Regions from separate parts of the Streptomyces sp. NPDC006384 genome, predicted to be linked through region 1. Evidence: riboswitches for the same ligand, from Rfam matches in the RefSeq annotation. Region 1 holds a riboswitch; each other region holds the start of a gene.

Region 1 (7,227 bases):
GCCCCCCTCCTGCAAAGCTCAGCGCCGCACGATGCGCGTTCGGACGACAACCCGAGACGGGCCTTCCAGGGACGGCAAGGGCCTGACGCGCTGGGCAGTGACTTCGCACTCCACGCGGGACGCTCCGTCCAAGGCGCGCAGCAAACGATCCTGCTCGTCAGCAGGGAGACGCTCCAGCATCTGGACCATCTCCCCCAGCTCCTGCCCGACCGACGTCACCTCTCCCCCGCGAGGTCGAGATCACCCTTGCTCGTCTCGGCCACGCCTTGAGCGATCCGGGGACGGCGCCAAGGGTGCGCGATCGGACCGGAGACCGCCCGCCACCACGCCTCCACCGGCAGCTTCCCCGCCGGCTCGAACGGCTCCCCCGGCCGCGGGAACGCCACCGTCTGCCCGACCTCCTCGGCCGCGTCCCTCGTCCACTCACCCGGCTCCGCCCACGGATGCGGCGCCAGGTTGAACGTCCCCCAGTGGATCGGCAGCAGCACCCCTCCCGGAGCGCCTCCCTGCAGGTCAAGATGGGCCTGCACCCCCTGCGCAGGCGTCATGTGAATGTCTGGCCACATGCCGGGCAGCGGCGTATAGTCCGTGTGGTTCTTGGGCCAGAAGTCGGAGTACGCCCCCAGCTGGATCATCGTGGCGTCGAACGGGCCGTGGGCCGCGCCGATGTCGCGGAAGCCGTCGAAGTAGCCGGTGTCGCCGCTGTGGTAGACGCGGTGCCGTTCCCCGGCGACGACCCAGGACGCCCAGAGGGTGTGCTGGGTGTTGCGCAGCCCGCGTCCGCAGAAGTGGCGGGCCGGGGTGGCGGTCAGGGTGAGGCCGCCGACGCGCGTCGACTCGTGCCAGTCCAGCTCGCGCAGCCGGGAGGCGGACACGCCCCAGTGTTCGAGGTGGGCGCCGATGCCGAGCGGCACGGCGAACAGGGTGTCCGTGCCGGCCAGGGCCTTGATGGTGGGCAGGTCCAGGTGGTCGTAGTGGTCGTGGGAGATGACGACGACGTCGACCGGGCCGAGGGCCGCGAGGGGCAGCGGGACCGGATGCAGCCGCTTGGGCCCGGCGAAGGGTACCGGGGAGCAGCGCTCACCCCACACGGGGTCGAACAGCACCCGCTGCCCGTCGATCTCGGCGAGCACGCTGGAGTGTCCCGTCCAGGTCAGCCGCAGCCCGGTGGCGGGCGGCCGGGCGAGGTCGGCGAGGGTGGTGGCGTGCACCGGGACCGTGCCGCGCGGTGTGCGGCGAAGCCGCGACTCCCGGTCGAAGTAGACCTTGGCGAAGTCGCGGCCCGATCCGGACGGCCCGCTCCGGGCGGCGCCCCCGGGGTTCTGGAAGACACCGTCCCGGAAGTGCGGCGAGTTGCGGATGCGCGCCATGCGCTCGCCGCTCGGGTCCGCGCCGAAGGCCGCGGGCAGCGGTACGCGCAGCCCGGCGCGCGGGGGACGGGGACCGGCCACGGTACCTCCAGTGGGGAGTGGATCAGGCAGTCGTCTTCGTCGTCTCGTCCGACAACACTCGAACGACGGACGTGACTTCCGGGTTCCCTCCGCTCAGGAACGGCGGCACGGCGGCCGCCACGGCGGAGACCGGGCGGCCGTTTCCGTCCCGTGGCCCCGCGCTTCTCACGCCACGGCGGCGATCCGCATCTTGATGTCGTCCGGCGACAGCGTCCCCTTGGCGGTGACGTGGTCCCCCGAGGAGACTCCGCGCAGCCGGCGCCCGATCCACGGCACCAGGTACTCCCGTGCCCAGTGGACGTCGTCCCGCCGGACCTCGAGGGTGCCGCGGGGCGGCAGCGGCGGCCAGGGCTGCTCCGGGTCGGCCGGGATGCGCAGGCCGAGGGCCTGGCCGGCGCGCAGGGCCACGCGGGTGTGGCCCTCGGGCGACAGGTGCAGCCGGTCGGCGTCCCAGGCCCTCGGGTCCTGGACGCTGCGCAGCGACCACAGGTCGAGCACGGGGCAGCCGTAGCGGTCGGCGACGGCGCGGACGTGCCCGTTGTAGGTGGCGATCTTGCCGCGCAGGTGCTTGAGGAGGGGCACCCTGCGGGTGTCGAAGCCGGTCGTCACCAGGACGGTGCCCGCGGTGGAGGCGAGCGCGGCCACGGCTCGCTCGAACCGTTCGGCGACCTCGTCGGGGTCGGTGCCGGGCCGGATGATGTCGTTGCCGCCGGCACAGAAGGAGACGAGGTCCGGGGCGAGTTCGACCGCTCTGGGTACCTGCTCCTCCACGATCTGGTCGAGCAGCCTGCCGCGCACGGCGAGGTTGGTGTAGGTGAAGTCGCCCTCGGGGCGGCGGTCCGCGAGCAGGACGGCGAACCGGTCGGCCCAGCCGACGAACGCCCCGTCGGGGCCGGGGTCGCCGACGCCCTCGGTGAAGCTGTCCCCCACCGCCACGTACGACCCGATCACTGCTCTGCTGTCACTCTTCGAATCGTCTGCCACATCGGCCCATCATTCACCTTTCAATGTGACCTACGCGACCGTAGGAAGGGGTTGACGGGCGGTGAGAAAGGCCACTCCTAAAGTGTTCGCCAATTCAGGAATAAGCGTTCCGGGCGGCAGGGCGCGCCCGTTCCGGCGCGCCGAAGGCCGGACCCGGGGATCGGGGTCCGGCCTTCGGCGGTGCGAGGGGGCGTCGTCAGAGGGAGACGCCGTGCGAGCGCAGGTACGCGACCGGGTCCACGTCGGAGCCGTAGTCCGGCGTGGTGCGGATCTCGAAGTGCAGGTGCGGTCCGGTCACGTTGCCGGTGGCACCGGAGAGGCCGATCTGCTGACCGGCGGTCACGGACTGGCCGGCGGAGACGGAGAGCGAGGACAGGTGGGCGTACTGGGCGTAGTGGCCGTCGGCGAGCTTGATGACGACCTGGTTGCCGTACGCGCCGCCCCAGCCGGCGGAGACGACCGTGCCGGCGCCGACGGCCTTCAGGGAGGTGCCGGTCGGGACGACGAAGTCGGTGCCGGTGTGGTAGCCGCTGGACCACATGCTGCCGGACTGGTGGTACGGGGTGCCGACGCCGGCGCCGGCCACGGGGGCGGTGTAGCCGCTGCTGGTGCCGGCGGATCCGGCGCCCGCCTCCGAGGAGGACGAGGAGGACGAGGGCTGCGACGCGGCGGTCTTCGCGGTGTCCGACGACTTCGCGGCCGGCGCGGCGGAGGACTTCTTCGTCCCCGCGGGCTTCTGGGCCGTCTTCCCGGCGGAGGAGCCGGCGGTGCCGGTCGCGGCCTTCTGACCGATCGACAGCTCGAGCCCCGGGTGGATCAGCGACGGGTCGGAGCCGATGGCCTCGCGGTTGTCCTCGTACAGCTTCTTCCAGCCGCCGTCGACATGCTGCTCGTCGGCGATCTTCGACAGGTAGTCGCCGCTCCGCACGGTGTAGGTGTCCGCGCCCTTGCCGGCGGTCTTCTGCGCACCGGCCGGGGCGGACTGGGCCGCCTGTCCGGGAGCGGACTGCGCGGGGGCGGCCTGGGCGCCGGCGGCGCCCATCAGCGGGAGGGCGAGCGCGGCGCCGCCGGTTCCGGCGACGGCGATGGCACGGGCTATGCGCTGGACCTTGGTACGGCGGTGCTTACCCTTCGCGGGCATGTCGCATTCCTCTCCGGCGCCTGCGAGGTGAGCTGTCGGGTGCGGACTGGAGATGCCCGGCCGCGCGGTGACGCGGCTTTACCCCGAGCCTGTCCCGGGAACCGGAACAGGCGGTGTTGCCTGTGGGTCCCCCGCTCCTGCCGTGTACGGGTGGTTGATGAGTACGGGCTCCGGTCGGCGGCAGGATTAGGCGTCCGTCCGGATCGGTGGTGAACGTAAGGGACCGGGACGCGCACAGACAAGCGAGGGGTTCCGCGGACGGAAGTTTCTCTTGATCCTTCAGGGGAAAGGGCGGTCACACTCCGTCGATTCCGGAAGCCTCCGTTTTCCCGAATGTCCTTGAAAAGCGCATGAATTACGTGAACATGACGGGCAACGCACGGTCACTCTTATGACGCTGCTCACGGGGAACATCCCCAGCACCGCCCATATCGCAGCAAGTTGAGAGAAAAGCGTCAATTCAGACAGACGGGCCGGACGTCGCGCAGCCGGGCCCGTCGTGCACCTGCCGTATGCCCGTCTCACGCCGTACGGACGACTCGTTGCCGCGGACAGGGAATGCCGTATCGTCGGCTGGGCGCCCGCCGGCGAGCCGCGCCGTCGGGGCCGAGTGGGAGGAGCCCCCGTGACGCAGCAGGTCCCGTCGACCGAACCCGAGCTGACCGGTGTGCGCAACTTCCGTGACGTCGGCGGGCTGCCGACCGTGGACGGACGGCGCGTACGGCAGGGGGTGCTGTTCCGCAGCGGTCATCTCGCGCACGCGACCGCGGAGGACGCCGCGTTCCTCGCCTCGCTGGGACTGCACACGATCTTCGACTTCCGCAACGCCGCCGACCAGAAGCTCGAGGGCCGGGACGTCGAACTGCCGGGCGTGCGCAATGTGAACCTGCCGCTGAGCGATCCGGCCGACGGCGCCGAGTTCTGGAAGATGGTCCGCGACGGCGACCTCGACCAGCTGCGCGGCATCCTGGCCGACGGCCGGGGCGCGGACCGGATGATCACCTCCTACCGGATGATGATCAAGGAGCGCACGGCGGAGCACTCCCGGGTGCTGCACGCGCTCGCCGAGGACAGCGTCCCCGCGCTGATGCACTGCGCGGCCGGCAAGGACCGCGCGGGACTGTCGGTCGCGATCACGTTGCTCGCCCTGGGCGTGGAGCGCGACGCCGTCGTCGAGGACTACCTGAAGTCGAACGCACCGCACCGCCGCTACAAGGTGCGCCGCAGCGGCTCCGCCGCCTCGGCCTACTCCCCCGAGGTCATGGAGCTGCTCAGCCCCCTGTTCGACGCGCGCGCCGAGTATCTGACGGCGGCCTTCGAGACCATCGAGGAGACCTGGGGCGGCGTCGACGCCTACCTGGGGCAGGGCCTGGGGATCACTCCCGGGACCCGGGCCCGGCTGCGCGAGCGGATGCTGGACTGACGGCGAGGCCGCGGGCCGGGCCGCTACTTGGCTCCGACCTCGAACAGCAGGTAGAGGAAGCCGCCGAAGACGTGCCCGAGGGCGATGTAGATGAGAAGTCGCACCCACAGGGCGCGGGGGAACTTGTCCTGGATGGTGCTCATGGCGTCTCTCCGGCGGTGGGATGGGCGGACGTGGCGGCGGGCCCGAGACACAGGGTCGCCGTGGGGCTCTGCAGCAGGGTGTGGACGAAGAGGAGCTCGAGCCCGTCGGCGTCCTGGGCGGCGATCCGGTGCGGGGTCAGGGAGTCGAAGTGGGCGCTGTCGCCCGGCCCGAGCAGGTGCACGGCGTCCCCGAGGCGCAGCCGCAGCCGGCCCCGCAGGACGTAGAGCCACTCCTCACCGGGGTGCACGCGCACGATGTCGCCCTGGGAGCCGTGCGGCACGCGGACGCGCAGGGCCTGCATACCGCGGCCGGACCCGCCGGCCTGCCAGTACGTCCAGCCGCCCGCGCCGGTCGGCTCCATGTCGCCGGCCCGTACGACGGCGTCCCGGTCCGCGGCCGTCTCGCCGAGCAGCTCCGAGACGGTCGTACCATAGACGCGCGCGAGCGAGAGCAGCATCGGCAGCGAGGGCTGGCGCTGCCCGGTCTCCAGACGGGAGAGGTGGGCGGGTGACAGCCCGGCCGCACGGGCCGCCGCCTCCAGGGTGAGGCCGGCCCGGCGCCGCAGGCCGCGCAGCTGCGGCGCGACCACGGAGGCGACGGCGTCCGGCGGTCCGTCCTGCCGGTCGTCCGGCGGGCCCGGCGGGTTCGCAGAGGAGGACATGCCTCCATTCAGCACCGATTTTGCCCGTAAGGCAATTTAATTGCCCCACAGGCAAAACCGCCGCGGGTCCCCTGCGCTAGCGGTTCGCCACCGCCTGCTTCACCAGCGTCTTCCCGAAATCCCACATCAGGCCGCCGCCGCTGTGCGCGTCGTCCATCACCTCGGTGAAGGCGTCGACGAAACGGTCGGCGTCCGCCGTGTCGATGATCAACGGCGGGATCAGCTTGATCACCTCCAGACGGTCGCCGGAGACCTGCGTCAGGATGCGGTGCCGCTGCAGCAGCGGCACCACCACCATCTGCGCGAACAGGCCCTTCCGCGCGGCCTGCAGCATCGTCCAGCGGCTGCGCAGCCGCAGCGACCTCGGCCGGCCGAACTCGATGCCGATCATCAGACCCCGGCCCCGGACGTCGGCGAGCAGCTCGTAGCGGTCCACCAGCGCCGCCAGCCGGGACCTGAGATGCTCGCCCACCGCGGCGGCGTTGGCGACGATCTCCTCGTTCTCGATCACCGACAGCACCGCGAGCCCGGCCGCCATGGCCTGCGCGTTGGACCCGAAACTCGCCGAGTGGACCAGCACGCGGTCCATCGAGGAGTACACCTTCCGGAAGATCCAGTCCTTGCCGAGCGTCGCTCCCACCGGCACGTACCCGCCGGACAGCGCCTTGGCCACGCACACCAGGTCCGGTTCGACGCCGTCCTCGTGCTGGTAGGCGTAGAACCTCCCGGTCCGGCCGAGGCCCGTCTGCACCTCGTCGGCGATCAGCAGCGCCCCGTGCCGGTGCAGCAGCTCCTGCGCGGCGCGCAGATAGCCGGGCGGGGCCTCGTGGACGCCCTTGCCCTGGATCGGCTCCACGATCAGCGCCGCCACGTCCCCCTTGCCCAGCTCCCGCGCCAGCGCGTCCAGGTCGCCGAGCGGCACGGCGGTGTCGGGCAGCAGCGGGGCGAAGCCGTCCCGGAAGCCGCTCTCGCCGTTCACGGACAGGGAGCCGGTGGTCAGTCCGTGGAAGGCGTGCGTGCAGTACAGGACCCTCGGCCTGCCGGTCGCGTACCGGGCGAACTTCAGCGCGGTCTCCACCGCCTCCGTGCCGCTGTTGCCGAAGAACACCCGGTCCAGGTGCGGGCTGTACGACAGCAGCCGCTCGGCCAGCAGTCCGGGCAGCGGCGCGCAGTCGAAGCGGGTCAGGTCGGCCAGCGAGGCGTCGAGGACGTCGTGCAGCGCCTTGCGGACGACCGGATGGTGGCGGCCCAGGCCCATCACCGCGAACCCGGCGAGCATGTCCAGGTAGTCGTTGCCGTCCGCGTCCCAGAAGTGCGCGCCCTCGGCCCGCTCGTAGACCTTGTCGAAGCCGATGGTGCGCAGCATGCGCGGCAGTTGGTGGTTGAGGTGCTTCGCGTGCAGCTCGTACCGCTCGGCACCGCG
Region 2 (7,227 bases), on a different contig from region 1:
CGCCTCCCGCCTCGCGCCGGGCGCCGTCGTGCACTGCGCCACCGACTGGGAGCCGTACGCGGAGCAGATGCTCGAGGTCCTCACCGCGCACCCCGACTTCGAGAACACGGTGCCCGGCGGCGGTTTCGCGCCGCGTCCCGAGAACCGGCCGCTGACCCGTTTCGAGAGCCAGGGACTGGACAAGGGTCACGTGGTGAACGACTTGCTCTTCCGCCGCGTACCGCACCCCGTATCGCACAGTGGGCGGCGCGAGGAGCAGTAGCCTCCCACCGGTTAGGGTCCATGCCGTGGCCACCTGTCCCCCGTATCCGCCGCGTCCGCCCGTCCGTCCGCGTCCGCACTGGTGGCAGCGGGCCTGGGTGCGTCACGGGGCGCTGATCGCCCTGCTCGCGCTCTCCGGCCTGGTGATCCTGGCCCTGGTGCGCGAGCAGACCGGCACCGAGGGGTTCCTGGTGGGGCTGGGCCTGGCGGTGCTTCCCGTGCCGCTGCTGCTGGCGGCCTTCCGCTGGCTGGACCGGGTCGATCCCGGCCCCTGGCCGAACCTGCTGTTCTCCTTCGCCTGGGGCGCCTGCGCGGCGGCGCTGATAGCGATCATCGCGAACAGCTTCGCGACGCGGTGGATAGCGACGGCCACCGCCGATCCCGCCGGCGCGGACACCCTGGGCGCCACGGTGATAGCGCCCGTCGTCGAGGAGTCCGCCAAGGCGGCCGCGGTCCTCCTCGTCTTCCTCTTCCGCAGACGGCACTTCACCGGCGTCCTCGACGGCGTCGTCATCGCCGGTGTCACCGCCACCGGCTTCGCCTTCACCGAGAACATCCTCTACCTGGGCACCGCCTTCGGCACCGACCAGCTCACCGGCGGCCGGGGCGTCGCCTCCGTCACCGCGGCGACCTTCTTCGTCCGCGTCGTGATGTCGCCGTTCGCCCACCCGCTGTTCACCGTGCTCACCGGCGTCGGATTCGGCGTCGCCGCGCTCACCGCCGGCCGCCGCCGCCTCCTGCCGCGTGCCCTTCTCCCGCTGGGCGGACTGCTGCTGGCGATGGGCATGCACGCCCTGTGGAACGGCTCGGCCTCGCTCGGCGGGTACGGCTTCCTCGCCGTGTACGGGGCGTTCATGGTGCCCGCGTTCGGGCTGCTGACCTGGCTGGCGATCTGGACCCGGCAGCGTGAACTGGCCGCCGTCCGCGCCGAGCTGCCCGTCTACGTCCTGGCCGGCTGGCTGGGCCCGGCCGAGCCGTTCGCGCTCGGCTCGATGCGGGCGCGGCGCATCGCCCGGCGGTACGCGCGCAGGCACGGCGGGAAACCGGCGGCGCGTGCGGTGGCGCGGTACGAGGCGTACGCGACCTCGCTGGCGTTCCTGCGGCAGCGGGGCCGCCGGGGCAGGGCGGGCGCGGACTACACCGTACGGGAGCGGGAGTTGCTGGACGGGCTGTGGCACCGCCGGGAGGCGGCGCGCCCCGCGCTGGAGCACGCGGCCCGCGTCACGGCGCCGCCGGTGCGGATGCCCGTACCGCACCGGCCGCCGTACGGGTTCCACGGGGCGCCCGTGACGTACGGGCTTCACCCGCCGTACCCGGCGCCCGTCCCGCATCCCGCCGCCCCGTACGCCGGTGCCCGCCCCCTGTACGCCCCGCCCCACAACCCGTACCGGACGTGACGCGGGGCGACTTGGGCGGCGCGTGCGGCGCGGGTGTTCTCAGAGGCTGAGGCCCTTGTCCTGCAGCCAGGCCGCCGGGTCGACGCCGCCTCCGCCGCTGGTGTGGACCTCGAAGTGCAGGTGCGGCCCGGTGACGTTGCCGGTGGCGCCCACGCGGCCGATGACGTCCCCGGTGCTGACCTTCTGGCCGACGCTGACGTTCATCGACGCCTGGTGGCAGTACCAGAGTTCGGTGCCGTCCTCCAGGGTGAGGACCGTGCGGTAGCCGTAGGCGCCGGCCCAGCCCGCCTCGGTGATCGTGCCGGTGTGGACGGCCTTGAGGAGGGTACCCGTGGGCGCGGCGAAGTCGAGGCCGGTGTGCTGGCCGGAGGACCACATGGAGCCGGCCTGGCCGTAGGTGGAGGTGATCGTGTACGAGGAGGTCGGCAGCGTGTACTGCCTGGCCAGCTCGGCGAGCCGCTCGGCCTCGGCCTTCTTCCTGGCCTCTTCCTCCGCCTTCGCCTTGGCGGCGGCGGCCTTGGCCTCGGCCTCCTTCTCCGCCTTGGCGGCGGCTTCGGCGGCCGCCTTCTCGGCGGCGGCCGCGGCCTCTTCGGCGGCCTTGGTGTCGACCTGGATCTGCTGCTGCTCGGCCTGCTGCATGATGCGCGCCCGCAGGGCCTCGCCTGCGTCGGTGGCGCCTTCGCCGGTGTCCGCGGAGGCGGTGACGATGCTGCTGAGCGGGGCGGCGGAGCCCTCGGCCGCCGGCCCGTCACCGGAGTCGTCGGAGACGCCGGGGACCAGCGAGCCGACGTTCGGCAGATCGGGCATCGAGATCGGCACCGGTGCCTTGCCGGTCTGCGCGCTGGCCATGCCGCCCGCTCCGACGGCCGCTATGACACCGACGCCGAGGACGGTGGAGCTGCGGGCGAGCCCGCCGCGCTGCTTGGCGACGCGGTGCCGGCCGCGGACGGGACGGACGGACTCCGCGGTGGGGTTCCACTCCTCCCAGGGGCCCTCTCCGGCGCGGGGGACGTCGTGGCCGAAGATGTCGGTGTCGTGCGCGCTCGGCGCGAACGGGGCCTCGGGAGCAGGCCGGTTGGACGCCACGTGGGCGTACTCCTTTCCTTCCTTCCGCCTACCGGGTTAGCTGACGGGTTCGGAGCAGGAAGGTCTCCTACGCGCGTAAACCGGCCGTGTCTCCACGGCGGCATACGCCCGATTCACCCCAGAGTGGTGGTTCCCCGGTTCCCTCGCGGGATTCGGCGCGTGCGCACGGAGCCGCCTTCTGTGACGGCTGGGACGACCGCGCTGCGTTATCGAACGTTAATAGAAGCGAGGCGTCGATTCCAAGCCGTTCCGGGTGATCATTAAGGATTCCGGCCGGGACGTATGTCTCATGAAGTGCGAAAACGGGGCGAGTTGACCGCCTATCAGGCCACCGTCCCGCAACACACGTTTCTGACTGTGTGTCAGTTGTTATGCGCAGGGCGGTCGCTCGGTCACCCGCCGTGACTCCGGTCGGGGTGGTGCTCAGTGGCGGCGTACGGCGAGCAGAGCCATGTCGTCCGTCATGCCGCCCCCGGAGTGCCGGCGCACGTCGTCGGCGAGGGTGTCGAGCAGCTCGGCCGGGTGCCGGAAGACGCGTCCGGACAGGCGTGCCTGGGGGTCGTAGAACCTGCCGAGGGCGTCACGGGCCTCGGACAGCCCGTCGGTGTACAGCAGCAGGGTGGCTCCGCCGGGGAAGGGTGCCTGCTCGGCCCGGTCGGGCCACACCCCCAGCTCGCCCATCCCGAGCGGCAGCGCGTACTCCCTGACCTGCAACGGGTGCACGGTGCCGTCGGCGTGCAGCAGCAGGGGCGGCGGGTGGCCGCGGTTGACGATGCGGAGGACCCCCTCGCCGTGCGGGAGTTCGGCGAGGACGGCGGTGGTGAATCCCTCGAAGGCGTCCAGCCCCTCCCGCCGGGTGCCCTCGCGGGCCAGGGCCCGTTCCAGCCGCTGCGCCACCGCCTCCAGCGTCGCCTCCTGCTCGGCCGCCTCCCGGAACGCGCCGATCACCACGGCGACGGCGGCCACCGCGCCCATGCCCTTGCCGCGCACGTCGCCGACGATGAGCCGCACCCCGCGCGCGCTGTCCTGCACCGCGTACAGGTCGCCGCCGATGAAGGCGTCGGCCTGGGCGGCCTCGTAGCAGGCGGCGATCTCGAAGCCGCCGATCCGCTCGGCGGGCTGGGGCAGTACGGCGCGCTGGGCGGCCTCGGCGATCTCGCGGGCGGAGGCGAGCTGCTCGTCGGTGCGCCGGACGAAGGCGTTCACGAGGACGGCGAGACCGGCGACCGTGGCGATGGTGATCAGCTCGGTGAGCGAGTCCACGTAGTGGATGACGCCCTTGGTCGTCTGGAGGCAGAGGACGGTGACGACCACGGCGGCACCGGTGAGCGCGGTGCCGCGCCGCGAGTAGACCGGCGCCGCGACCAGGGGCGCGGCCGTGTAGAGGGGCGCGGCGGTGAAGTACCGGGGGGTGAGGACGTCGTACAGGATGGCGGCGACGATCAGCAGGACGGGGAGCGCGCGCACGAACCTGCGGCCGTACAGCGCCCGCCGCCGCGCCCCGTCGGGGGAGGACGGTACGGGCATCGGGGGGTCGCCGACGCCCGGGTCGGGCACGGGGCCGGGCACCGGGTCGCCGGGGAGCCGGCCGCCGGTCCGGCCGTCCGCGCCCCTGCCCTTCTCCTTGCCCTTCTCCCTGCTCTCCCCCTCGCCCTCCGCCTCGTCTGGCCGCACCACTCGTCTCCCGCCGCCCCGGTCGCCGTCCGTCCTCCAGATTTCCCGGGGCGGGGGTGGGGGGCGAGCCGTGAGGTCCGGCCGGGTGACGGCCACGCGGGCCGCCGGGCGCACAGGACGTCACGAGACGCCGTAGGACGCCAGGACGCACCGAAGGCCGGAACCCTTTCGGATTCCGGCCTTCGGTCTTCAGTAGCGGGGACAGGATTTGAACCTGCGACCTCTGGGTTATGAGCCCAGCGAGCTACCGAGCTGCTCCACCCCGCGTCGTTGTGTCTCCAGTGTACGTCATGTCGGGGGTGGAACGCACACGCGTATCTCAGGGGCCCTCGAGGTGACGGTTCGGCGCCTTCGCGCGCCCCTCGTACTCCGGCAGTACGACCACGGCGGCGCCGCCGGCGGCGAGCACCCCGCTGCCGTCGGCGCCCGGCACGAAGGTGTCCGGCTCGCGCCAGGCGGTGACCACCCGGCGCACCCCGGCGTCGAGGATCAGCCGGGCGCAGGGCGCGGGCCGGGAGGCGCGGCGGGCGCACGGCTCCAGGCTGGAGTACACCGTGGCCGTGGCGAGCCGCGGATCGGCGGGGTCGGTCTTGGCGAGCGCGGCCTCCTCGGCGTGCACGACCGGGTCGTCCCCTTCCCGCGAGTGCCCGCGCGCGAGTTCCGTCCCGTCGGCGGCGACGATCACCGCCCCCACGCTGAACGCCGTGCCGGAGGGCGGGCACAGCTCGGCCAGCTCGCAGGCGAGCGCCAGCCAGTGCCGGTCGGCGGCGGCCGGCTCGCTCCCGGTCCCCGGGGCGGTCGGCAGGTACCGCATGAACACGACGTCCTCGATCCGCCGCGTCTCCACCAGCCGGAGCCGCCCGCGCTGGTAGTCGCCGGGCCCGAACAGCCGGGGCGCGTCCGGGTCCCCGACGAGCAGCGGAGCGAGGACGAGCTGCAGCTCGTCGGCGAGTCCCTGCCGCAGCAGCTGGCTGTGGACGCTCCCCCCGCCCTCGACCATCAGCCTCCGCACACCCAGCCGGTCGTGCAGGTGCTCCAGCGCCGCCCGCCAGTCGAGCGCGCCGCCGAGCGGTACGACGGCGGCGGCGATGCCGAGCGCGTGGGCCCGCCGGGCGCCCTCGTCCGTGGTCAGCAGCACCTTCTCCCCGCCGGTGTGCCAGAAGGCCGCCGCCGGGTCCAGCTCGCCGGACCCGCTGACCGTGACCTTCAGCGGGTACTCCGGCTTCCCCGCGGCGACCCGGCCGGCCCGCCGCCGGTCCGAGTTCACCAGCAACCGCGGATTGTCGGCCCGGATCGTGCCGGCGCCCACCAGGATCGCGTCGACGGACGCCCGCACCTCGTCGACCCGGTCGAAGTCGGCGGGCGAGGACAGCATCAGCCGCCCGGCCCCGGCGTCGTCCAGGTACCCGTCGAGGGAGACGGCGGCGGAGAGCAGGACGTACGGGAGGGGCATGGGCGTACTCCGTGAGGGGTGCGGTCGGGCTCCGGGTGCTGTGGGGCAACCCTAGGCATCCGCGCCACCGCCGTCCTCGTCTTCGTCCTCGTCCCCGGCCGGGGCCAGGCGGCGGCCCCGGGACTCCGCGACCCGGAGGGCGTCCGCGAGGCACTCGGTCAGCCGGATCGCGGCGTAGCGGACCTCGACGTTCGGGGACAGCGGGTCGTCCAGCACCCGCCGTGAGTCGCGGAGCACGTCGAGGCCCTCGGTGAGCTGCCGGTCCTCCGTCTCGTCGGCGAGGCGGGACACGAAGCCGCCGCCGTCACCGGGGACGAGGAAGCAGGGCTTGCCCTCCGCCGACAGCCAGGGCAGCAGACGCGGCGAAGGGGACCCGCTCGTCACGCGGCCACCTCCCGGGCGCCGACGACGTGCTGATCGAGGTCGATGCCGAAGTCGGCGGCGAGGACGAGGGCGAGCCGGCGGTATCGCCGGCGGTCCTGTTCGAGGGCGGTGAGGTAGGGGCGGACGAGCCGGTTGTCGGCGCCGTCGAGAGGGAGGTGACGGCAGTGGGACGAGTGGTGCAGGGGGAGGCGCGCGGGGGCGTCCGGGAGCGGACGGTGGTGCGGGTGGTTGCGCGGGGCGCCCGCACGGTGCCTTCCGGTGCCGGGACCGAGGAGAAAGCCCAGCCACTGGGCGATGCGGTGGATAAGGTCGTACATGTCGACGCTCCTTGTGTAAGCGTTGGCCGCGCCCCGGGAGGTCTTGCCACCTCGCCGGGGTTTTACATGCCCGAAGGTAAGCCGGGAGCTAGCCCTCTACATACAAGTACAGAGGGATCCACTCGAACGTGTTCATCTCGGCCTGCATACGTTGGACGCGTGAGCGATACAGTCCCCCAGCCCCTGGACCCGATGAGCGCCAGGCCCCTCTACGTCCAGCTCGCCGACGTCATCACCAAGAAGATCGAGTCGGGAGAGCTGGCGCCGGACAGGCCCATCCCGTCGGAGAACCACCTCGCCGACGAGTACGGCGTGGCACGGCTCACCGCGCGCCGGGCCGCACAGGAACTCCGCGAACGAGGACTCATCGTGACCGTGCGCGGCAAGGGCTCCTTCGTCGTGGAGCGACCGCCGACCGGCTCCTCCCCTCAGGGCAAGGACGAACCCACCCCCTGACGCATCCGGCGAAACGGGTACCCCTCCCCGCATGAGCTCCGAACCCGCCCCGTTGCTCGCCCTGGACCTCACCGGCACGTTCGCGTTCGGGCTGAACGGGGCGCTGACCGCGGTGCGCGCCGCGCGGCTGGACGTGGTCGGCGTGGTCGTCCTCGGCATGATCACCGCGCTGGGCGGCGGCTTCGTCCGTGACGTCCTG
Region 3 (7,227 bases), on a different contig from region 1:
GCCCTGTCCAAGGCCTCCCGGCAGCTCGACGTCGACCTCAACCCGCGCTACGGCACCTGGGACGTCAGCAAGAGCAGCCGTGCCGACGCGAAGACGCCGTGGGTGCGCGAGGTCACGGCGGCGGAGAGCCCGCAGACGGCGTGACGGTCCCGCGCGGGGGCCGCCCGCCTGCGGACGGCGGGCAGCCCCTGTCCGCGGACGACCGGCAGCCCCCGCCTGCGGACGACCCGCGGGCCGGCCGAAGGCGTGCGTTACGTTCGGACGGTGAACGCAACCAGCTCCGACCCCGCTCACGGCACCGCCCCCGGCCCGGGCCGCATCGTCCTGCTCACCACCAGCCACCGCGTCGCCCCCGGCCTGCTCTCCTGGCCCGCCTGGCAGGCGCTGCGTACGGCCGACCGCGTGCTGTGCGCCGACGGCACCCACCCGCAACTGCCGTACCTGCGCGAAGCCGGCGTACACGTCGAGGAGACGGCCCCGACGGCCGAGGAACTGGTCGCCGCCTGCGCGGGCGGCCGCACGGTGGCCGTCGTCGCGACCGGCGAGGGCGAGCCGGCGCTCACCGACGGACTGGCCCGCCTGGCCGGCTCCGGCCGTATCGCCATGCCCGAGCTGGAACTGCTCCCCGCCTCCTACGACCTCCCGGGCGCCCGCCTCCTCGACCTCGTCCAGGTCATGGACCGCATCCGCGTGGAATGCCCCTGGTCCTCGCGGCGCACCCACGAGGGCCTGGCCAAGTACGCCATCGAGGAGGCCTACGAACTCGTCGAGGCCATCGAGGACGGCGACCGCGACGAACTGCGCGAGGAACTCGGCGACGTCCTCCTCCAGGTCGTCTTCCACGCCCGCATCGCCGAGGAGGACCCCGATGCGCCGTTCTCCGTCGACGACGTCGCGGCCGGCATCGTCGCCAAGCTGATCCACCGCCACCCGCACGTCTTCGGCGACGAGAGCGCGGCCACCCCCGAAGAGGTCAGGGAGCACTGGCTGCGCACCAAGGCCGAGGAGAAACGCCGCGCCTCGGTCACCGAGGGCGTACCCCTCGGCCAGCCCGGCCTCGCGCTCGCCGCCAAACTGGCCTCCCGGGCGCGCACCGCGGGCCTGGAGGTGCCGCTCCCCGAGGGCGAGGGCATCGGCTACGAACTCCTCGCCCTCGCCGCCCGCGCCGAGGCCGAGGGCACGGACCCGGAAGCGGCCCTGCGCGCGGCGGCCCGCGCCTACCGCGACGCGATCAGGGAGGTCGAGGCATGACCGGCCGCCCGGCCGCCCCCGACGGCCCGGTGCCCGAGCTCTTCAGCTGGGAGTTCGCGAGCGACCCCTACCCCGCCTACGCCTGGCTGCGCGAGCACGCCCCCGTCCACCGCACGACCCTGCCCAGCGGCGTGGAGGCCTGGCTGATCACCCGGTACGCCGACGCCCGGCAGGCCCTGGCCGACCAGCGGCTGTCCAAGAACCCGGCGCACCACGACGAGCCCGCCCACGCCAAGGGGAAGACCGGCATCCCGGGCGAGCGCAAGGCCGAGCTGATGACACATCTGCTCAACATCGATCCGCCGGACCACACCAGGCTGCGCCGGCTGGTCAGCAAGGCGTTCACCCCGCGGCGCGTCGCCGAGTTCGCGCCCCGGGTGCAGGAGCTCGCCGACGACCTGATCGGCCGGTTCGCGCCGGCCGGAGAGGCCGACCTCATCCACGAGTTCGCGTTCCCGCTGCCCATCTACGCCATCTGCGACCTGCTCGGCGTCCCCCGTGAGGACCAGGACGACTTCCGGGACTGGGCGGGCATGATGATCCGACACGGCGGCGGGCCGAGGGGCGGCGTCGCGCGCTCGGTGAAGAAGATGCGGGGCTACCTCGCCGACCTCATCCACCGCAAGCGCGCCGCGCTGCCGCCCGAGCCCGGACCCGGCGAGGACCTCATCTCCGGCCTCATCCGCGCCTCCGACCACGGTGAGCACCTCACCGAGAACGAGGCCGCGGCGATGGCTTTCATCCTGCTTTTCGCCGGTTTCGAAACCACCGTCAACCTCATCGGCAACGGCGCCTACGCCCTGCTCACCCACCCTGAACAGCGGACCCGGCTGCAGTCGTCCCTCGCCGCGGGCGAGCGCGGCCTGCTGGAGACGGGAGTCGAGGAACTCCTGCGCTACGACGGCCCGGTCGAGCTCGCCACCTGGCGCTTCGCCACCGAGCCGCTCACCGTCGGCGGACAGGACATCGCCCCCGGCGACCCGGTCCTCGTCGTTCTGGCCGCCGCCGACCGGGACCCGGAGCGGTTCGCGGACCCGGACACCCTGGACCTCTCCCGCCGGGACAACCAGCACCTGGGGTACGGCCACGGCATCCACTACTGTCTCGGCGCCCCGCTCGCCCGGCTGGAGGGCCAGACGGCGCTCGCCACACTGCTCACCCGCCTGCCCGACCTGTCCCTCGCCGCGGACCCCGCCGAACTGCGCTGGCGCGGCGGGCTCATCATGCGGGGGCTGCGCACCCTGCCCGTGTCGTTCACTCCTGTGCCCTCCGGCCCCGTGCCGTCGCCGCCCGACACGCATCCGGCGCCGACGCAAAGGTGACACGCGCTCAGCTCTGTGATCTTCACGTGATCTGCGCGGCATGAACTTGTGACAACCGATCATATGCCTATACGTTCACGGATCAGCGTGGCGACGAGCCTCGTCCGCCACGCGGTCCCCGTCGTCTCGTGAAAGGTCGTCGCATGCTCTCCGGGAACGGTCGTCACCGCCGACCCCGCCAGGCCCCCGCCCTGGTCGTCGCAGCCGGCGTGACCGGCTCCGCCATCGCGATCCCTCTCCTGGGGGCCACCGGCGCCCACGCGGCCGACGGAACGAGCTGGGACCGGGTCGCCGAGTGCGAGACGGGTGGCGCCTGGAGCCAGAACAGCGGCAACGGGTACTACGGCGGCCTGCAGCTGTCCCAGGACCTCTGGGAGCAGTACGGCGGACTCGCGTACGCGCCGAGCGCCGACGAGGCCAGCCGCTCGCAGCAGATATCCGTGGCCGAGAAGGTGCTCGCGGGGCAGGGCGTCGCCGCCTGGCCGACCTGCGGTCCGCTCGCGGGCCTGGGCGGCGGCGCGGGTGCCGCGACGGGCGGAACCGGAACCTCCGGTGACGGGTCGTCGGCGGGGGAGAGGGCGCCCGGCGCGTCCGGCTCGACCGACCCCTCCGAGACCACCGCTTCCCCTGAGGCCACCGAAACCGCCGGAAGCGCCGGGAGCGCTGCGAGACCGTCCTCCCCGGCCTCCCCCTCCCCCTCCTCCACCCCGGCCCCGTCGGCCTCCACGTCCGCCACGGCTGACGTCCCGTCGGACAACAGCGACAAAACGGCCAAGGGTGACACGCCCGGCACGTCCGCCACGCCCGGACTTCCGGCCGACGGTGTCACCCGGGACTCCGGCGGCGCGGGCACGGAGGCCCCCGAAAGCGACGCTGCGGACAAGTCGGGGCAGAACGGCGCCGTTTCGGGGCTCGTCGACACCGAGGAGTCCCCGGCCGGCCGGCACCGCGGCGGCAGCGCCGACGAGGGTGCGGCGGCCGGCCGCGAGGACGCGCCGTCGGGGCGGCACGCCTCGCGCGGCGAGGGCGGCGCCCGCGACCTCACGGACGGCGCGTACACGGTCCGTTCGGGCGACAGCCTCTGGGGCATCGCCGACTCCCTTGACGTCTCCGGCGGGTGGCACGCCCTCTACGCCGAGAACGAGGAGGTCGTCGGCGCCGACCCGAACCACATCCTGCCCGGTCAGACGCTCACGGTCACGGGCGAATCGGTCGAAAACCAGGGGTAGTTCGCGTCACGGTTAGAGGCTGTATGTCCGTTTTGGATCTCGTGAGAGATAGGTCTCAGAAGCCGTGATCGTCTTTGAAAAACCGCGGAGCGCGTGTCTACGGTCATGACCGCTCGCCACCGCGGGCCCCGTCCGTCGCAACGCCGAATCCTGCCAGCGGCGGTACGGGAACAGTCGTCGCGTCAAGCGCCGCAGGCAGGAGCGGGGGACCCAAGGTAAGTCGCCGCACCGGGGCAGTCGATCCGGAGCGGCTAGGGGTGGAGCCGAGTTCCGTGAGGGACCCGGCCGGGCAACTCAACCGGCCCGAACCCGACAGCTCACCTCGCAGGCGTCGGTGAGGGGATCAACCATGCTGTTTTCCGGCAAGGGCAAGCACCGTCGTCCGTCCAAGGCCACCCGTGTCATCGCCGTCGCCGGCGTCACCGGTGCCGCCGTCGCCGCCCCGCTGATGGCGGCCGGCAACGCCTCCGCCGCCACGGCCTCCGAGTGGGACGCCGTCGCCCAGTGCGAGTCCGGCGGCAACTGGTCCATCAACACCGGCAACGGCTACTACGGCGGCCTGCAGTTCTCGGCCTCCACCTGGGCCGCCTACGGCGGTACGCAGTACGCCGCCACCGCCGACCAGGCGTCCAAGTCGCAGCAGATCGCGGTCGCCGAGAAGGTCCTCGCCGGCCAGGGCAAGGGTGCCTGGCCCGTCTGCGGCACCGGCCTGTCGAGCGCCGCGTACACCGGCGGCTCCGGTGAGAGCCAGAGCGGCGGCTCCTCGCAGTCCTCCGGCGGCTCCCAGAGCTCGCAGGGCACCCAGAACCAGAGCGGCGGCTCCGCCGAGCGCTCCACCGAGCAGAAGGCCTCGCGCTCCTCCGAGCGTCCGGCCGCCGAGAAGACCGCGCCGAAGGCGGAGAAGAAGGCCGAGAGCGGGACCGTCACCACCCCGACCGGCAAGAAGGTCGAGAAGGGCGACGGCGAGTACAAGGTCGTCAAGGGCGACACCCTCAGCACGATCGCCGCCGAGCACGACGTCGACGGCGGCTGGGCGAAGCTGTTCGAGCTGAACGACGACATCCTCGACGACGCCGACCTGATCTACCCGGGCCAGCAGCTGCACCTGAAGTAAGCGGCGGCCCGCCCTCCTCCCGCCCCGGTGCGTGTTCCCCCCCCCCGTGCGCACCGGGGCGGGTTTTTCACGCTCCGGGAGCCGGGGGCCCCGGATTTCCGTGAACCGCCTTTGTTCCGTTCGGAAACAATTTACTCTCGGTTCTGTCCAACAGGTGGGTGGCCGGCTGGCCGATCGCCCGTCGCCGGTTAGGCTCGTCCCGCAGAGCCGCTGCGGTCCTCGCGGATCCGCGTCGCACCGAAGCGCCACACCGAAGCGTCACATTGAAGAAGGAGATGCTCGTGCCGTCCATCGACGTCGTCGTAGCCCGGGAAATCCTGGACTCCCGAGGCAACCCCACGGTCGAGGTCGAGGTCGGCCTCGACGACGGCAGCACGGGCCGTGCCGCCGTCCCGTCCGGAGCCTCCACCGGTGCCTTCGAGGCCATCGAGCTCCGTGACGGCGACCCGGCCCGCTACCAGGGCAAGGGTGTCGAGAAGGCCGTCCTCGCCGTCATCGAGCAGATCGGCCCGGAGCTGGTCGGCTACGACGCCACCGAGCAGCGCCTGATCGACCAGGCCATGTTCGACCTGGACGCCACCGACAACAAGGGCTCGCTGGGCGCCAACGCCATCCTCGGCGTCTCCCTCGCCGTCGCCCACGCCGCCTCCGAGGCCAGCGACCTGCCGCTCTTCCGCTACCTGGGCGGCCCCAACGCGCACCTGCTGCCGGTGCCGATGATGAACATCCTGAACGGCGGCTCGCACGCCGACTCCAACGTGGACATCCAGGAGTTCATGATCGCCCCGATCGGCGCGGAGTCCTTCTCCGAGGCGCTGCGCTGGGGCACCGAGGTCTACCACACCCTCAAGAAGGTGCTGAAGGGCAAGGGCCTGGCCACCGGCCTCGGCGACGAGGGCGGCTTCGCCCCGAACCTCGGCTCCAACCGCGAGGCCCTCGACCTCATCCTCGAGGCCATCAAGGAGGCCGGCTACACCCCGGGCGAGCAGATCGCGCTCGCGCTGGACGTCGCCGCGTCCGAGTTCTACAAGGACGGCTCCTACACCTTCGAGGGCAAGGAGCGCTCGGCCGCCGAGATGACCGAGTACTACGCCGAGCTGGTCGAGGCGTACCCGCTGGTCTCCATCGAGGACCCGCTGTTCGAGGACGACTGGGAGGGCTGGAAGACCATCACCGACAAGCTCGGTGACAAGGTCCAGCTCGTCGGCGACGACCTGTTCGTCACCAACCCCGAGCGTCTGGCCCGCGGCATCGAGGAGGGCGCCGCCAACGCCCTGCTGGTGAAGGTGAACCAGATCGGTTCGCTCACCGAGACCCTGGACGCCGTCGAGCTGGCCCAGCGCAACGGCTTCAAGTGCATGATGTCCCACCGCTCCGGCGAGACCGAGGATGTCACCATCGCCGACCTGGCCGTCGCCACCAACTGCGGCCAGATCAAGACCGGCGCCCCGGCCCGCTCCGAGCGCGTCGCCAAGTACAACCAGCTGCTGCGCATCGAGGAGATCCTCGACGACGCCGCGGTGTACGCCGGCCGCAGCGCCTTCCCGCGGTTCCGCTCCGCGGACCAGTAGGCACGGCGCTCCGCGGGCCAGTAGGCACGGCGGGGGTGGAGTGCCATCCCTGTAGCAGCGTCGTACGTACGTCCCCGTACTCGGTCCCGTACCGTGTGCGGGGACGTACGCACGTATGAGGACGCACGGAAGCGGAGGCGGGGACATGGCGGTGAAGGACCGGGACCGTTTCTCCACCGCGACCAGGATCCGGGTCCTCGGGGAGCAGACCGCGGCCCGGGTCTACCGCTCGCAGACCAGGCGCCAGGCGCGCCGCTCCCGGCTGACCGGCCGGGCGGCGCTGCTCGCGATGGTGCTCTGCTCGCTGGTCGTGGCACTCGCCTACCCGATACGGCAGTACGTCGCCCAGCGCGCCGAGATCGCCGACCTGCGCGAGGAGCAGGCGCGGACCCGCGAGCGGGTCGAGGACCTGCGCGACCTCAAGGCACGCTGGCAGGACGACGCCTACGCCGAGCAGCAGATCCGGCTGCGGCTGCACTACGTGATGCCGGGGGAGACGGGCTTCGTCGTCGTCGACCCGGACGCGGCGGAGCAGGCGCGCGCCGAGCTCGGCGCCGCCGACCGCCCGTGGTACCGCAACGTGTGGGAAGGCGTCGACAAGGCCGACGCCGCCGCCCACCGGCAGTGACTCAACAGGAAGACCAGCAGAAGACCGTCATGCAGACACCCCCGCCCACCACCCCGCGCACCGAGCCCACCGACGCGGACGTGGAGGCCTTCAAGCAGCAGCTCGGGCGCCC

Evidence for each region. A riboswitch is a leader RNA that binds a small molecule or an ion and turns the genes downstream of it on or off. The one in region 1 is predicted to bind cyclic di-AMP.
Region 2: another riboswitch for cyclic di-AMP. It lies ahead of ACFYOJ_RS31055 (M23 family metallopeptidase); the one in region 1 lies ahead of ACFYOJ_RS21830 (LysM peptidoglycan-binding domain-containing M23 family metallopeptidase).
Region 3: another riboswitch for cyclic di-AMP. It lies ahead of ACFYOJ_RS04640 (transglycosylase family protein); the one in region 1 lies ahead of ACFYOJ_RS21830 (LysM peptidoglycan-binding domain-containing M23 family metallopeptidase).

The regions. Positions count from the first base shown of each region.
Region 1 covers NZ_JBIAHR010000015.1:158,239-165,465, forward strand. Annotated here, with positions in the region: gene ACFYOJ_RS21820 (MBL fold metallo-hydrolase) at 216-1,451, opposite strand; gene ACFYOJ_RS21825 (SGNH/GDSL hydrolase family protein) at 1,617-2,402, opposite strand; gene ACFYOJ_RS21830 (LysM peptidoglycan-binding domain-containing M23 family metallopeptidase) at 2,632-3,576, opposite strand; cyclic di-AMP (ydaO/yuaA leader) riboswitch at 3,581-3,739, opposite strand; gene ACFYOJ_RS21835 (tyrosine-protein phosphatase) at 4,202-4,999, shown strand; gene ACFYOJ_RS21840 (DUF6126 family protein) at 5,023-5,142, opposite strand; gene ACFYOJ_RS21845 (XRE family transcriptional regulator) at 5,139-5,804, opposite strand; gene ACFYOJ_RS21850 (aspartate aminotransferase family protein) at 5,881-7,227, opposite strand, start outside.
Region 2 covers NZ_JBIAHR010000029.1:79,615-86,841, reverse strand. Annotated here, with positions in the region: gene trmB (tRNA (guanosine(46)-N7)-methyltransferase TrmB) at 1-262, shown strand, start outside; gene ACFYOJ_RS31060 (PrsW family intramembrane metalloprotease) at 288-1,658, shown strand; gene ACFYOJ_RS31055 (M23 family metallopeptidase) at 1,698-2,744, opposite strand; cyclic di-AMP (ydaO/yuaA leader) riboswitch at 2,756-2,912, opposite strand; gene ACFYOJ_RS31050 (PP2C family protein-serine/threonine phosphatase) at 3,168-4,421, opposite strand; tRNA gene ACFYOJ_RS31045 (tRNA-Met) at 4,612-4,685, opposite strand; gene ACFYOJ_RS31040 (dihydrofolate reductase family protein) at 4,738-5,871, opposite strand; gene ACFYOJ_RS31035 (hypothetical protein) at 5,923-6,255, opposite strand; gene ACFYOJ_RS31030 (hypothetical protein) at 6,252-6,572, opposite strand; gene ACFYOJ_RS31025 (GntR family transcriptional regulator) at 6,765-7,028, shown strand; gene ACFYOJ_RS31020 (TRIC cation channel family protein) at 7,060-7,227, shown strand, end outside.
Region 3 covers NZ_JBIAHR010000003.1:100,153-107,379, reverse strand. Annotated here, with positions in the region: gene ACFYOJ_RS04660 (SurA N-terminal domain-containing protein) at 1-144, shown strand, start outside; gene ACFYOJ_RS04655 (nucleoside triphosphate pyrophosphohydrolase) at 265-1,251, shown strand; gene ACFYOJ_RS04650 (cytochrome P450) at 1,248-2,573, shown strand; gene ACFYOJ_RS04645 (transglycosylase family protein) at 2,717-3,802, shown strand; cyclic di-AMP (ydaO/yuaA leader) riboswitch at 3,980-4,148, shown strand; gene ACFYOJ_RS04640 (transglycosylase family protein) at 4,152-4,916, shown strand; gene eno (phosphopyruvate hydratase) at 5,198-6,487, shown strand; gene ACFYOJ_RS04630 (septum formation initiator family protein) at 6,633-7,115, shown strand; gene ACFYOJ_RS04625 (DUF501 domain-containing protein) at 7,145-7,227, shown strand, end outside.